Regions from separate parts of the Micromonospora sp. CNZ285 genome, predicted to be linked through region 2. Evidence: riboswitches for the same ligand, from Rfam matches in the RefSeq annotation. Region 2 holds a riboswitch; the other holds the start of a gene.

Region 1 (7,055 bases), 700 kb from region 2:
TGGCGCCCGCCTCTACGCATGCACTGACCTGAGCTGCTGTTTCGATGCCGCCTAGTGCCAGCACGGGCACCTTCGTTGCCGCGATCAGCTCGCGCAGTCCATCGGGGTGCAGGGGTGGGCCGTAGCCGGGCTTCGTCCTTGTCTCGTAGACCGGGGACAGCGTCGCGTAGTGCTCGGTGGTGAGCCGGGCCAGCTCGGCGGTGTCGTGGCAGGAGCGGCCGACGAGCCCGACGGCGGGCGGCGGGTACGGGCCGGCGGCGGGCAGGTGCACCGCATCCCCGTCGAGCGGATCGGGTCCGGCGACGATCAGCGTGCCGTCCACCTCGGCGAGGACGGCACGGAGGTCGGCGGCGAGCGCGAGACGTTCGGCGCGCGGCAGGTCCTTCTCCCGCAGCACCACCCAGCGCACTCCCCCGCCGACGGCACCCGCGACCACGTCGACGAGCGCCCCCCGAGCGACGCGCCGATCGGTCAACAGCACAACCCCGCTCGGCCCGCCCTGGATCTTGGTACGCGGCCGCCCTTCCACGGGCGCCTCCGTACCAAGATCCGCAACGCGTACGGCGGTCACAGGTCGGGCCGCCCCTCGTCGGGGGTGGACGGCAGGGCGTGGAAGCGGCGGGTGATGCGGCCCGCGCCGTACGCCAGGCGGCCGGCCTCGACCGCGTACCGCATCGCGGTGGCCATCGCCACCGGGTCGGCGGCCCGGGTCACGGCGCTCGCCAGCAGCACCGCGTCGCAGCCCAGCTCCATGGCGAGCGCCGCGTCGGAGGCGGTGCCGATGCCCGCGTCCAGCACCACCGGCACGTCGACGGCCGCCCGGATCAGCCGGATGTGGTGCGGGTTGCCGATGCCCAGCCCGGAGCCGATCGGCGACCCGGCCGGCATCACCGCCGCGCAGCCCACGTCGGCCAGCCGCCGGGCCAGCACCGGATCGTCCGAGGTGTACGGCAGCACGGTGAACCCGTCGGCCACCAGTTCCTCGGCGGCGCGCAGCAGCTCCACCCCGTCGGGCAGGAGCGTGCGCTCGTCGCCGATCACCTCCAGCTTCACCCAGTCGGTGTCGAACGCCTCCCGGGCCAGGTGCGCCGTCTTCACCGCCTCCACCGCGGTGCGGCAGCCGGCCGTGTTCGGCAGCAGCCGTACGCCGCACCGCTCCACCAGGTCGAGCAGGCCGCCCGACCCGCCGGGCGTGGTGTCCACCCGGCGCAGCGCCAACGTCACCAGTTCGGTGCCGGAGGCGCGGATCGCCTGCTCCAGTACGTGCAGGTTGGCCGCGCCGCCGGTGCCGAGGATGAGCCGGGAGCCGAACGTGACCCCACCGATCTCCAAGGTGGACATCCGGTCACCCGCCCTGGGTGGCGCTGAGTACCTCGACCCGGTCGCCGTCGCGCAGGACGCTCGCCGACCAGCCGCCGCGCGGCACCACCTCGCCGTTCACCGCGACCGCGAGCCCGCGCTCCCGGTCGGTGACGGTGCGGACCACCTCGGCGACGGTGACGCCCTCGGGCAGCGTCCGGCCGGTGCCGTTGACGATCAGTTCCACGTGCGCTCCTTCCCGAAGCGGTCCGGGGTGAAGGGGGCGAGCGCGGGATCCGGCTCGCCGGTGACGATCAGCTCGGTGACCAGATCGGCGGTGACCGGGGTGAGGACGATGCCGTGCCGGTGGTGACCGGTCGCCGCGAGCACGCCCGGCTGCCCGGGCAACGGCCCGATGATCGGCGCGTTGTCGGGCGTACCGGGGCGCAGCCCGGCGACGGCCTCCACCAGCTCGTACTCGACGAGTTCCGGTACCAGCTCGGCGGCGGCGCGCAGCAGTGTCAGCACGCCACCGGCGGTGACAGCGGTGTCCGCGCGCTCCTCCACAGTCGCCCCGACCACGACCTCCCCGCTGTCCCGGGGCACCAGGTAGACCGGCTCGCTGTCCGCGTACCCCCGGATCACGTGCCGGAAGCCCGGCGGACCGCCACCCGGCGCGCGCAGCCGCAGCACCTGGCCCTTGACCGGCCGGACCGGCAGGCCGGTCAGGCCCGCCGCGCCGCATCCGGCCGCGACCACAGTGACCCGCGCGTCCACCTCGGACAGCGCGCCGACGCGGGCCGGGCGCAGCTCCACGCCGGCGCGTTCCGCGGCAGTGCGCAACGCGGTGACCAGCCGCCGCGGGTCGACCTGGTGGTCGCCGGGCGCCGCAGCGCCGCGGCGCACGCGCGGCGCCAGCGCCGGCTCACGGTCGCGCAGCTCCGAGGGGCGCAGCGGCGTGATCGGCAGTCCCAGACCTCGTTGGTACGACCACAGCCGCCCCGCCTCGGCCAGGTCGTCGGCGGTGAGCCCGACGACGAGCGTGCCCTCGGTGCGGTAGCCGAGGTCGACGCCGCTCGCCTCGGTCAGCTCGGCCGCGAAGCCGGGCCAGCGGGCGGCGGACTCGACGAGCAGGGCGGTCAGCTCGTGCTCACCGAAGTACGCCTCGGCGACCGGCGACAGCATCCCGGCGGCCACCGACGAGGCACCCGACCCGGGCCGGTCGTCGTGCACCACCACGCGCAGTCCGCGCTGCGCGCACCGCCACGCGATCGCGAGTCCCACCGGCCCGGCGCCCACCACCGCCACGTCGGCCGGGCTCATCGCGTCAGCGCCCGCAGCAGCTCGGCGGTGGCGTGCGCGGGATCGGCGGCCAGGCTGAGCGCGCCGACCACCGCCACCCCGTACGCCCCGGCCGCTCGCAACGCCGGCACACTCGCGGCGGTCACCCCGCCGATCGCGATCACCGGCACGCTCACCGCCTCGGCGACCGCGCGTACCCCGTCGGGGCCGATCGGGTCCGGCAGGCCGGACTTGGTGGTGGTGGCGTGGCACGGGCCCACGCCCAGGTAGCTCGCGCCCGCCTCCACCGCCGCGCGGGCGCCCACCGGCTCCCGGGCGGTCGCGCCGAGCACCGCGTCCGGGCCGAGCACCCGGCGCGCGGCGGCGACCGGCAGGTCGTCCGTGCCGACGTGGCCCCCGGCGGCGTCCACCGCGAGCGCCACGTGCAGCCGGTCGTTGACCAGGCACTGTGCTCCGTACGGCCGGCACGCCTCGGCCACCCGGCACGCCAGCTCGTACGCCTCCCGGTCGGTGGCGTCGTCCTCCACGCGCACCTGCACGACGAGGTCGGCGCCCGCCACGGGCAGGGCGGCACGCAGCACGGCGAGCGGGTCACGCCCCGGCCGGGTGTCGGTGATGAGATGCAGTCGTCCCAGGGACAGCACGGCAACGCTCCTCCCTGCGCCGGCATTACCCGGATCAGGTTCGACGGTCGGGGGCTCCCAGCCCCCCTCTCAGCCCGGTCCGCACCGGGCTCCCGTGGGTCACTTGCGGCCTACCGTACGACGCCTTCCGCCCGTACGGAAGCCCGGGTGAGGTTTTTCCCAGGAACCAGCCGTCCGCCGGATCGGGACAGCGGGTGACCGTCCCGTCACGACACGCTGCCTGGATGTCCGTTCCCGCCCGCGTTCCGCGCCGCCTGGCGATCCTGCCGTTCCGGGGCAGCCGTGCCGTCTCCGAAGGGCTGCTCACCTGGACGATGCTGCGCGGGTCGACGTGGATCCGCCTGCTCCCGGACGTGTACGTGCACCGGGACGGACACCGCGCCGACGACCACCGGATGTGGTGCGAGGCGGTGGCGATGCGCCTGCCGCCGGGTGCCGCGCTGGCGGGACGCAGCGCCGCCTGGTTGTCCGGCGCGGACGTGCTCACCCGCGACGCGCCGGTGACGGTGCTGCTGCCGACTGCCGCTCGACTGCGATCGCACCCACGGTTGCGGGTGATCCGGTCGCCGTTGCCGGAGCGGGACCGCACCCTCGTCGGCGGTCTGCCGGTCACCACCCCACTGCGTACCGCGTTCGACCTGGGCCGACAGGGATCACTCGCCGAGGCGCTGGTCGCCGTCGACGCGCTGCTGCGTCGCCGGGTCGTGAAGCTGTCCGTCCTGCGGGCCTACGCCGCCGAGCGGCCGGGCTGGCCGGGCGCTCCGCTGCTGCGGGAGGTGCTGGCGATGGCCGAGCCGCTGAGTGAGTCCCCGATGGAGACACGCCTGCGGCTGCTCCTGCTCGACGCCGGCCTCGGCCCGCTCGTCGCCGAGCACGAGGTACGCGCCGGCGGACGCTTCGTGGCCCGGTGGACCTGGCCTGGCCGGCACTCCGTCTCGCGGTCGAGTACGACGGCGACCACCACCGGGAGCAGGCGCACTTCCGGCGGGACGTGGCGCGCCTGAACGCGCTGCGCGCAGCCGGCTGGTTGGTGCTGCGGTTCACCGCCGACGACGTGCTCCGCCGGCCCGACGCCACGGTCGCCCTGGTGCGCCAGGCCCTGGCCGAACGTCGCGCCACCGCGGCAGACCACTGATCCGCAGCCACCGCCACGAGCCTCACCTCGCCGCGCCCCGGCCCGCCACCCGCCGCCAGGCCGGTCCGGACCGCCCGAGCCGCCACGGGCGTCAGGCCGCCCGCAGACACCCATGGCGTTCCACTCGCGACTGGATCTGGCGACGAGTGGAACGCCATGGGTGTTTCAAGGCCCTTTTGACACCCACACCGTTCCACCCATCGTGAGCGCTGCCTCTGAGTGGAACGCCATGGGTGCCTCCGCGTGCGGGCGGCCACGGTGGGCGCACGCCCGCCGCGTGGGGCAAGCCCCCTCGCTCGCACGCCGACGAGCGGACGCACCTGCGACGCGCGGGCGGACCGAACACGGGTGGACCGGACGCGCGGGCGGACCGAACACGCGGACGGACCCAACGCGCGAGCGGGCGCGCCGGTGCCCGGCGGGGACGGTCAGAGGATGGCGTCCAGGGCGTCCAGGTCCTCGTCGCTGGGCTGCCAGGTGCCGGCCTCGGCGTTTGACTTCACCTGGGCCGGAGTCGTGGCGCCGGCGATCACGGACGTGACGGCGGGACGGGCGGCCAGGCCGCCGATGGCCACCTGGAGCATGGTGATGCCGCGCTCGGCCGCGTACGCCTCGATCGCCTCGATGACGTCCCAGCGCGCGGCGGCCAGCCGCTCGGCGTACCGGCCGCCACCGGCCAGGCGGCTGCCCGCCGGGGGCGCCTCGCCGCGCTTGTACTTGCCGGTGAGCAGCCCGTTGGCGAGCGGGAAGAACGGCAGCATGCCGAGGCCGAACCGCTCGCAGGCGGGGATCACCTCGTCCTCCACCCCGCGCTCCACCAGCGAGTAGTGGTTCTGCGCGGAGATGAACCGGGTACGCCCCTGCGACGACGCGGTCCAGTCGGCGTCGGCGATCTGCCAGCCGGCGAAGTTGGAGTTGCCCAGGTAGCGCACCTTGCCGGCGGTCACCAGGTCGTCCAGCGCGGCGAGCGTCTCGTCGATCGGGGTGCCCGGGTCGGGCTCGTGCATCTGGTACAGGTCGATGTGGTCGGTGCCGAGCCGGCGCAGCGACGCCTCGACCGCGCGGGCGATGTAGCGGCGGGCGCCCCGGGCGCCGTGGTCCGGCCCGTTCGCGCCGTGCATGTCCATGCCGAACTTGGTGGCCACCACCACGTCGTCGCGGCGGCCCTTGAGCGCCTGGCCGAGCAGTTCCTCGGAGGCGCCCTGCGGCTCGCCGTAGATGTCGGCGGTGTCGAAGAAGTTGATCCCGGCGTCGAGCGCGGCGTCCACCACCGCCCGGGTGCCGTCGCTGTCGAGTTTGCGGCCGAAGTTGTTGCAGCCGATACCGACCACTGACACCACGAGCCCGGAGTCGCCCAGCCGGCGATAGGTCATCTCACTCACGAGATCCACCCTATGCCCGCTGCCCGGGTGTCATCCGGGCAGCGGCAGCACCTGGTCGGCCAGCATCCGGGCGGCACCGATCGTCGCCGCCAGTTCCTCAGGGGTACGCCCCACCGCGCCCAGCAGTGCCTGCGCCCGCTCGGCGAAGTCCGGCGGCGCACCGGGCAGGCGCCCGGCGGACGCGATCATGCCCTTCTCGTTGACGAGCCACCGTCCGGCCCGGCCGTGCAGCGCGTGGACCAGCACGCCGACCACCCGGAACAGGCAGCCGGCCACGTAGCCGGCGTCGCCCCCTGCCGCGCCCTTCGCCGCGCCGTCGAGCAGCAGCCCGGTCTCCCAGCCGCCGGCGACCAGCGCGGCGCCGAGCGCGGGCGGGTAGTCGACGGTCTCGGCCCGCAGCGCGGTCAGTTCGCCGGTCGGGTCGCCGAGCACCCGCCCGAGCGCCACCTCCCCGGCGTACGCGTGCGAGTAGAAGCCGAGCGGATGCCCGGCCTGCGCCTCGACCGTGTAGCGGCCGGCCCGGCAGTCCGCCCAGACCCGGTGCACCCGGTCAAGGTCGCGGTAGATCCAGTCCACCGCGACGCCGCCGACGCGCAGCCAGCCGCCCCCGTCGACCCACGGACCCCAGCCGCCCGGGGCGGTGAGGTCCACCGGCCCGTCGGCGATCGAGGCGGCCACCGCGCGCAGCCCGGCCAGGTCCGGCGCGCCCCGGTAGTAGAGGCCCAGGTCCCAGTCGGAGTCGGGCCGATGGTCGCCGCGGGCCCGGCTGCCGCCGAGCGCCACCGCCACCACGCCGTCCACCGCGCACAGCCGGTCGGCCAGGTCCCTGTCGATCACCCCACGTCCCAGACCGGCTCCGGCGTCTCCACCACGTCGCCGTCGCCCCGGAACAGCACGAACCGGTCGAAGGTACGGGTGAACCACCTGTCGTGGGTCACCGCGACCACAGTCCCCTCGAACGCGGTCAGCCCGGCCTCCAGCGCCTCGGCCGAGGCCAGGTCGAGGTTGTCGGTGGGCTCGTCGAGCAGCAGCAGCGTGGCCCCGGACAGCTCCAGCAGCAGCACCAGGAACCGGGCCTGCTGCCCGCCGGAGAGCGTGCCGAACCGCTGGTCGCCCTGGCCGGCGAGCTCGTACCGGGACAGCGCCGCCATGGCCGCGTGCCGGTCCATGCCGGCGCGGTGGTCGTCGCCGCGCCACAGCACCTCGACGAGCGTCTTCGCCATCAATTCCGGCCGGTCGTGGGTCTGCGAGAAGTGCCCGGGCCGCACCCGCGCGCCGAGCCGCACCACGCCG
Region 2 (7,055 bases):
CTTGTCGCCCGCGTCGGCGAACACCCGGCGGGCGGCCTCGCGCTGGTCGGCGTGCCCGGACAGCGACCGGGCGAACGTGGCCTCGGCGATGCCGGTGATCGGGATGCCGAGGTCGAGCGCGCTCTGCACGGTCCAGCGGCCGGTGCCCTTCTGCTCGGCCTGGTCGAGCACGATGTCCACGAACGCCTGGCCGGTCGCCGCGTCGGTGTGGCCGAGCACGTCGGCGGTGATCTCGATGAGGAACGACCCCAGCTCGCCGCCGTTCCACTCCCGGAAGATCTCCGCGATCTCCGCCGGGCTCGCCGACAGACCGGCCCGCAACAGGTCGTACGCCTCGGCGATGAGCTGCATGTCGGCGTACTCGATGCCGTTGTGCACCATCTTCACGAAGTGGCCCGCGCCGTCCGGCCCGATGTGCCGGCAGCAGGGCTCACCGTCCACCTGCGCGGCGATCTTCTCGAAGATCGGCCCCAGCTTGCGGTACGACTCGGCCGACCCGCCCGGCATGATGCTCGGGCCGAGCAGCGCGCCCTCCTCGCCGCCGGACACGCCGGTGCCGACGAAGTGCAGCCCGTGCTCGCGCAGCGCCTCCTCCCGGCGGCGGGTGTCGGCGAAGTGCGCGTTGCCGCAGTCGACGACGATGTCGCCCTCCTCCAGCAGCGGGACCAGCTCGTCGATCACCGCGTCGGTCGGCGCGCCGGCCTTCACCATCACGATCACCGCGCGGGGCCGCTCCAGCGAGCCGACGAAGTCCGCGAGCGACTCCGACGGCACGAACGTGCCCTCGTCGCCGTGCTCCGCGACCAGGCTGCGGGTACGTTCCGGCGACCGGTTGTGCACCGCCACGGCGAAGCCGTTGCGGGCCAGGTTCCGGGCCAGGTTGCGGCCCATCACCGCCAGACCGGTGACCCCGATCTGCGCCGTCGCCTGCTCTGCCATGCGTACCGCCACCTCTCGTTCGTGCTGCCGTGCTGCGACCGTATCGCGGTCGCCGGGGGAGCGGGCGGGGACGTCGACAGGGCGTGACCGGCGGGTGGCCGTGCGTCTTGCGCGGTAATTCGGATGCGGGGCGCCCCGCGGCGGGTTAGCGTTACGGCATGCGTAAGTGACGCCCCACCTCCGAGCCCGGTCCACCGCCTTCAGTGCCGTGGACCCGTCCTGCTCCGGGCGTCCGCATCCCTTCCCCGCCACCGTCGGTCGCGGTGTCTGTCGTGATCGGAACGCACCGGAGCCCTCGCTCGGCGCGTCCCGGTCGGCGCGCCCGCACGACAGGAGGCCCGCGAATGCCCGCGAAGCGCAATCCGAAGAAGTCCCGCAAGCAGTCCTCGCCGCAGGTGACCGCGCCGAACCTCGACGCGCTCACGGTGACGCCACCCGCGGTGGTGCTCCCCACGGAGCCGTCGGCGTCCGCCGCGTCCCCGGACACGGTGTCGCCCTCGGATTCTCTGGAGATCCCGGTCCTGCCGGGCGCGTCCGCGACGCCGCCCAGATCCGGCCCGCCGTCAGGGCGGCAGGCCCGGGTCACCGGGCGCAGCCAGCGCGCCGGCCAGACCCGGTTCTACGCCTTCCGCCGTAGCTGACAGACAGCCCCGCCACCGGGCAGGCCCCCCATCCGGGGCCTGCCCGGCCGTCCCCGAAGATCTTGGAAGATTCCGGCCCTCATAAGGGTCATTCCGTACCAAGATCTCGCCCGATCCTGGTTGATCATGAGGTTGGCGGCGGCAAAACGGGCAACCGGTGCCGTCAACTTCATGATCAACGGGGCGGGGGAGGGGGGAGGGGGGAGGGGGCGTGGGTCAGCCGATCAAGGGGCGGAAGGTGCCCAGGGCGATGCTTGCGGCCAGGGCGCCGCCTGCCAGCAGGGCGGCGCCCGCTACGAGCAGGGCGTCGGCGCGGGTGAAGCGCTGCGGGCGGGCCACGGTGCGTGGCGTACCCGCGTCGAAGCCCCGCGCGTCCATCGCCACCGCCAGCCGGGTACCCCGCCGGATCGCGCCCACCAGCAGCGTGAACGCGGTGGACGCGAACAGCCGCAGCTTCGCCACCGGGTTGCGGCCGGCGTCCACGCCGCGGGCCCGGCGGGCCATGCTGATCATCCGCCACTCCTGTTCCAGCAGCGGCACCATCCGGAACGCGGCGAGCGCCCCGATGGCGAACCGGGCGGGCGTCTTCGCGTTCTGGATCAGCGCGTCGGCCAGGTCCGTCGGGTCGGTGGTGGCGAACACGACGATGCCGGGCAGCGCCACGGCGAGCATCCGCAGCACCAGGCCCAGCGCCGTGACGAGGACGCCCTCGGTCACCAGGACCGGGCCGGCCTCCACCAGGACCCGGCCGGAGCGGTCGGCCGCGAAGAGCACCAGCGTGATCAGGATGCCGACGGCGCCGGCGAGCAGCGGCCAGGCCCGGCGGGCCAGCACCCGGTAGCGGACACCGAACAGCGGCAGCACCGCGAGTTCGACGGCGATCGCGATGGCCGGTGCGACCGGGTCGAGCGTCGCCACCAGGATCAGGGTGAAGACCAGCGCGGCGGCCAGCTTCGCCACCGGGTTGCGCCGGGCCAGCGGAGCGCCGGGCGCGGCGACCGGTTCGAGGCCGATCACGTGACCACCCCGTCGGGGGCGCGGCGCAGGGTGAGTGTCCGGTCGGCCAGCGCGGCGACGAAGTCCTCGTCGTGGGTCACCGTGACCACGCCGTGCCCGGCGTCGCGCAGCTCGGCGAGCAGGTCGACCAGCTCCAGCCAGGTCCGCCGGTCCTGGCCGAACGTGGGCTCGTCGCAGATCAGCAGGCGGGGCGCGGTGGCCAGGGCCGTCGCCACGCTCAGCCGCCGCGCCTCCCCACCCGAGAGGGTGTACGGGTTGGCGCCGGCCAGCCGGTCCAGCCGCAACCGGTGCAGCAGCTCGTCGACGGTGGCGGTGACCGCCGACTCGGGCCGGCCGGTGCGGCGCGGGCCGAGCGCCAGCTCGTCGCGGACCGTGGCGGTGACGAACTGGTGTTCCGGGTCCTGGAACACCGAACCGATCCGGCGTACCAGCGCTGGCGCCCGCCAGCGGTGCGGGGGAGTACGCGCGTCCCGCCCGGCGAGTTCCGCCGACGCGGTGACGGCGCCCGTGCCGGGCTTCAGCAGGCCGCCCAGGAGCAGCGCCAGTGTGGACTTGCCGGCCCCGTTGGGGCCGAGGACGGCGAGCGCCTCGCCGGCGCGTACCCGAAGATCGGTGGGGTTGAGTCGCGGCGGCAGGCCGAGCCGCTCCGCGGAGAGCAGCACGTCGCCGGGCGGCGTGGTGGCGTGCCGGGGTGGCGCGACGTGGCCGGGTACCCAGACCCCGGCGGCGGCCAGCGCGTCGCCGTGCGCGGCGAAGACCGCGTCGGGCGGCCCGTCGGCGCGTACCCCGCCGCCGGGTTCCAGCACCACGACGCGGTCGACCAGCGGCAGCGCCTCGGTGACCCGGTGCTCGACCAGGACCATCGTGGTGTCCGGGTCGAGCGCGTTCGCGACGGCCCGGCGGATCAGGGTGGCGCCGGCCGGGTCGAGGTTGGCGGTGGGCTCGTCGAGCAGCAGCAGCCCGGGGCGCAGCGCGAGCGTGCCGGCCAGCGCCAGCCGCTGCTGCTCGCCGCCGCTGAGCGCGGCGGTGGGGCGGTCCCTGTCGTACGGGAAGCCGGCCCGCTGCAGCGCCTCGTCGACGCGGGGCCAGATCTCCCCGGCGGGTACGCCACGGTTCTCCAGCCCGAACGCCACGTCGTCGCCGGAGCGGGCCATGACGAGCTGGGACTCCGGATCCTGGAAGACGATGCCGACGCGCTCGCGGGCCTTGCGCGGGTCCAGCCCGTCGATCTCGACGGTGCCCTCCTGCTCGCCGGAGTCCTCCGGCAGCAGCCCGGCCAGCGCCGCAAGCAGCGTGCTCTTACCGGCGCCGGAGGGTCCGAGCAGCAGCACCCGCTCGCCGCTCTCCACGCGCAGATCCACCCCGCGCAGAGCCCAGCGTTTCCGTCCCCCGTGCCGCCACCCGAACCCCCGCAGCACCACAGCGCTCACCGCCCACCCACCCCCTCTCCCTCTCGCGGCCCAGCCTGCGTGATCAAGGAGTTCGCGTCCGGAAAACCGTGCCCGGCGGACGCAAACTCCTTGATCACCGGGGCGGTGGGGGTGGGGAGGGAGGGCTAGACCAGGGCTCGGTCGCGGCCGGCGGGGAAGCGGTCCAGCACGCCGGTGTTCGCCAGCGCGCGGGTGAGGACGTGCGCGCCCAGACCGGCGACGATCGTGGCGCTGACGATCGTGATCAGCGCGTACGGCAGGCGGTAGGAGGCGAAGTCGTACGCCTTGTTCCAGTAGACGAAGTCGAAGATCGCCGCGCCGAGACCGGTCAGCGCACCGGCCAGCACCGCCACCGGCAGGCGGAACGAGCGGTACCGGAACGCGGCGAAGGCCAGCTCGGCGCCGATGCCCTGCATCAGGCCCTGGAGGATCACGATGCTCGCCCACTGGCTGCCCAGCAGGGCGGAGATGATCGCGGCCACCGTCTCGCAGTACAGCGCGGCGCCCGGCTTGCGGATGATCAGACCGGCGAGCACCGCCGGGATCAGCCACACGCCGTAGAGCACGGCCTGTGCCGGCGGGAAGAAGGCGAACGCCGCGTCGGTGGCGCTCCAGAGCAGGCCCCAGGCCCAGAACACGACGCCGAAGGCGACGGCGATGACCGAGGCGACGACGATGTCGACGGTACGCCAGCGGTTGCTGTCGGTGTGGTTCATGGTTGGCTCCCAGTTCGTCGAGGTGAACCAGGAGAAGACGCACGCCGCGCCCGGTGGTCACCGGACGGCGACGCGGCTGGAGGTCGACCGAACTCCCTGCGCTGGCATTACCCAGATCAGGTTCGAGGGTCTGCGGGCATCGGCCCGCACTCTCAGCGCTGTGCGCTCCCCTGTCGGATGTGAAGTTGTCTCGTCGCAGACGCTAGCACCGACCACGGCCCCCGGCCCAGCAGGGCGAGTGTCGGTATGGTGGCGATCATGCTGGTGGATGCGCGGGGACTGACGTTCGAGGTACGCGCCGGCGGCCCCGAGGGCGGTGATCCGGTCCTGCTGCTGCACGGCTTTCCGCAGCACTCCGGCGAGTGGGACGCGGTCACGCCCGCGCTGCACGCCGCCGGGCTGCGCACGTACGCGCTCGACCAGCGCGGCTACTCGCCCGGCGCGCGTCCGGCGGACGTGGGGGCGTACCGGATTCCGGAGCTGGTGGCCGACGCGGCGGCGGTGCTCGACGCACTCGGGGTGACCGGCGCGCACGTGGTCGGCCACGACTGGGGCGCGATCGTGGCGTGGGGCCTCGCGGCGGCGCACCCGGAGCGGGTGCGGACGCTGACCGCGGTGTCGGTGCCGCACCCGGCCGCGATGGGCCACGCGCTCGCCACCGACCCGCGGCAGAAGGTCAAGTCCGCCTACATCGCGTTGTTCCGCAAGCCCGGTACGGCGGAGAAGGTGCTGCTGGCGTGGAACGGCGCCACGCTGCGCAAGCTGCTCAGCGGTGTGGGAGACGCCGGCGCGGTGGCCCGGTACGCCGAGCCGATGCGCGAGCCGGGCGCGTTGACGGCGGCGCTGAACTGGTACCGCGCGATGACCGGTGCGGACATGAAGGCGGTCGCCCCGGTCGGGGTGCCGACCACGTTCGTGTGGAGCGACAAGGACGTGGCGATCGGCCGGACGGCCGCGCAGGCGTGCGCCGCGCACGTCACCGGTGACTACCGGTTCGTGGAGCTGTCCGGCGTCAGCCACTGGATTCCGGACGAGGCGCCCGGCCCGCTGGCCGAGGCGATCCTCGCCCGGTGCGCAGGAACGGAGGAGGCATGACGGTGAGCGCCGAGGCGTACCTGGCGGTGGTGACCGAGACGATCGGCCGGGTCGCCGCCGAGCAGCGGCAGAACGTGGCCGACGCGGCCGACCTGATCGCGGCGGCGCTGCGCGCCGACGGTGTGGTGCACGCGTTCGGCACCGGGCACTCCGAGGCGCTGGCCATGGAGATCGCCGGCCGGGCCGGCGGGCTGGTGCCCACCAACCGGATCGCGCTGCGTGATCTGGTGCTGATCGGCGGCGACCCGGCCGACGTGCTCGGCCCGAAGCTGGAACGCGACCCGGCGGTGGCGCACCGCCTCTACGAGCTGGCGCCGATCCGGCCGCAGGACGTGTTCGTGCTGGCCTCGAACTCGGGCGTGAACGGGGCGATGGTCGAGTTCGCGTCCATCGTGAAGGAACGCGGGCACGGCTTGGTGGCGATCACCTCGGCGCAGCACTCGGCGCGGATGACGTCGCGGCACCCGTCCGGCCGCAAGCTCGCCGACTTCGCCGACGTCGTGCTGGACAACGGCGCCCCGTACGGCGACGCCACGCTGCCGCTGCCGGGCGGCGGCGCGGTCGGCGCGGTCTCCTCGATCACCGCGGCGTTGCTCGCCCAGCAGATCGTCGCCGAGGTGGTGGCCCGGCTGGTCGCGGCGGGGCAGCGCCCGCCGGTCTACCTGTCCGCGAACATCACCGGCGGCGACGAGCACAACGCCGAGCTGGAGGCACGGTACGCGGGCCGGATCCGCCGCGGTTCCTGAACCGGTTTCGTGATCATCCGTACGGGGCACAGGCGCTCCTGCCGGTGGGCGTTCACCCGCTGGCGGTGCCGTCTCCGGGGAGGTCCGCGAGTGTCCAAGGAATCCGAGAAGCAGCGCTGGCAGCGCAACTTCGCCGATCTGTTGCAGGAGCTGCGGGTCGCGCAGACCGGTGTGCAGATCCTCTTCGCCTTCCTGCTGACGCTGCCGTTCAGCGCCGGGTTCGACCGGACCACCGAGTTCCAGCGGGACGTCTACATCCTGGCGCTGCTGACCGCCGCCGCGTCCGCCGCGATGATCATCTCGCCGGTCGCGTTCCACCGGGCGCTGTTCCGGCAGGGGCGCAAGCCGGAGCTGGTCCGGTTCGCCCACCGGATGGCCACCGGCGGCCTGTTCTTCATGCTGATCGCGATGGTCAGCTCGGTCCTGCTGGTCAGCGACTTCGTGCTGGACCGGCCGATCGCGTTCCTGCTC

What was found. Region 2 has a riboswitch for thiamine pyrophosphate ahead of CLT75_RS17280 (ECF transporter S component). Riboswitches for the same ligand answer to the same signal wherever they lie in the genome.
Region 1: it holds a riboswitch for thiamine pyrophosphate, as region 2 does, so the genes downstream of both, thiE (thiamine phosphate synthase) here and CLT75_RS17280 (ECF transporter S component) in region 2, are expected to answer to the same signal.

The regions. Positions count from the first base shown of each region.
Region 1 is NZ_SPQD01000001.1:4,535,210-4,542,264, forward strand. It holds gene CLT75_RS20510 (thiamine phosphate synthase) at 1-505, opposite strand, end outside; gene CLT75_RS20515 (thiazole synthase) at 568-1,341, opposite strand; gene thiS (sulfur carrier protein ThiS) at 1,346-1,546, opposite strand; gene thiO (glycine oxidase ThiO) at 1,537-2,622, opposite strand; gene thiE (thiamine phosphate synthase) at 2,619-3,242, opposite strand; TPP riboswitch at 3,240-3,351, opposite strand; gene CLT75_RS20535 (DUF559 domain-containing protein) at 3,470-4,249, shown strand; gene CLT75_RS33400 (endonuclease domain-containing protein) at 4,153-4,380, shown strand; gene CLT75_RS20540 (aldo/keto reductase) at 4,809-5,771, opposite strand; gene CLT75_RS20545 (nucleotidyltransferase domain-containing protein) at 5,793-6,599, opposite strand; gene CLT75_RS20550 (ATP-binding cassette domain-containing protein) at 6,596-7,055, opposite strand, start outside.
Region 2 is NZ_SPQD01000001.1:3,833,464-3,840,518, reverse strand. It holds gene gndA (NADP-dependent phosphogluconate dehydrogenase) at 1-939, opposite strand, end outside; gene CLT75_RS17295 (hypothetical protein) at 1,284-1,580, shown strand; gene CLT75_RS17290 (CbiQ family ECF transporter T component) at 1,797-2,597, opposite strand; gene CLT75_RS17285 (ABC transporter ATP-binding protein) at 2,594-4,027, opposite strand; gene CLT75_RS17280 (ECF transporter S component) at 4,153-4,743, opposite strand; TPP riboswitch at 4,819-4,925, opposite strand; gene CLT75_RS17275 (alpha/beta fold hydrolase) at 5,002-5,838, shown strand; gene CLT75_RS17270 (sugar isomerase domain-containing protein) at 5,835-6,584, shown strand; gene CLT75_RS17265 (DUF6328 family protein) at 6,675-7,055, shown strand, end outside.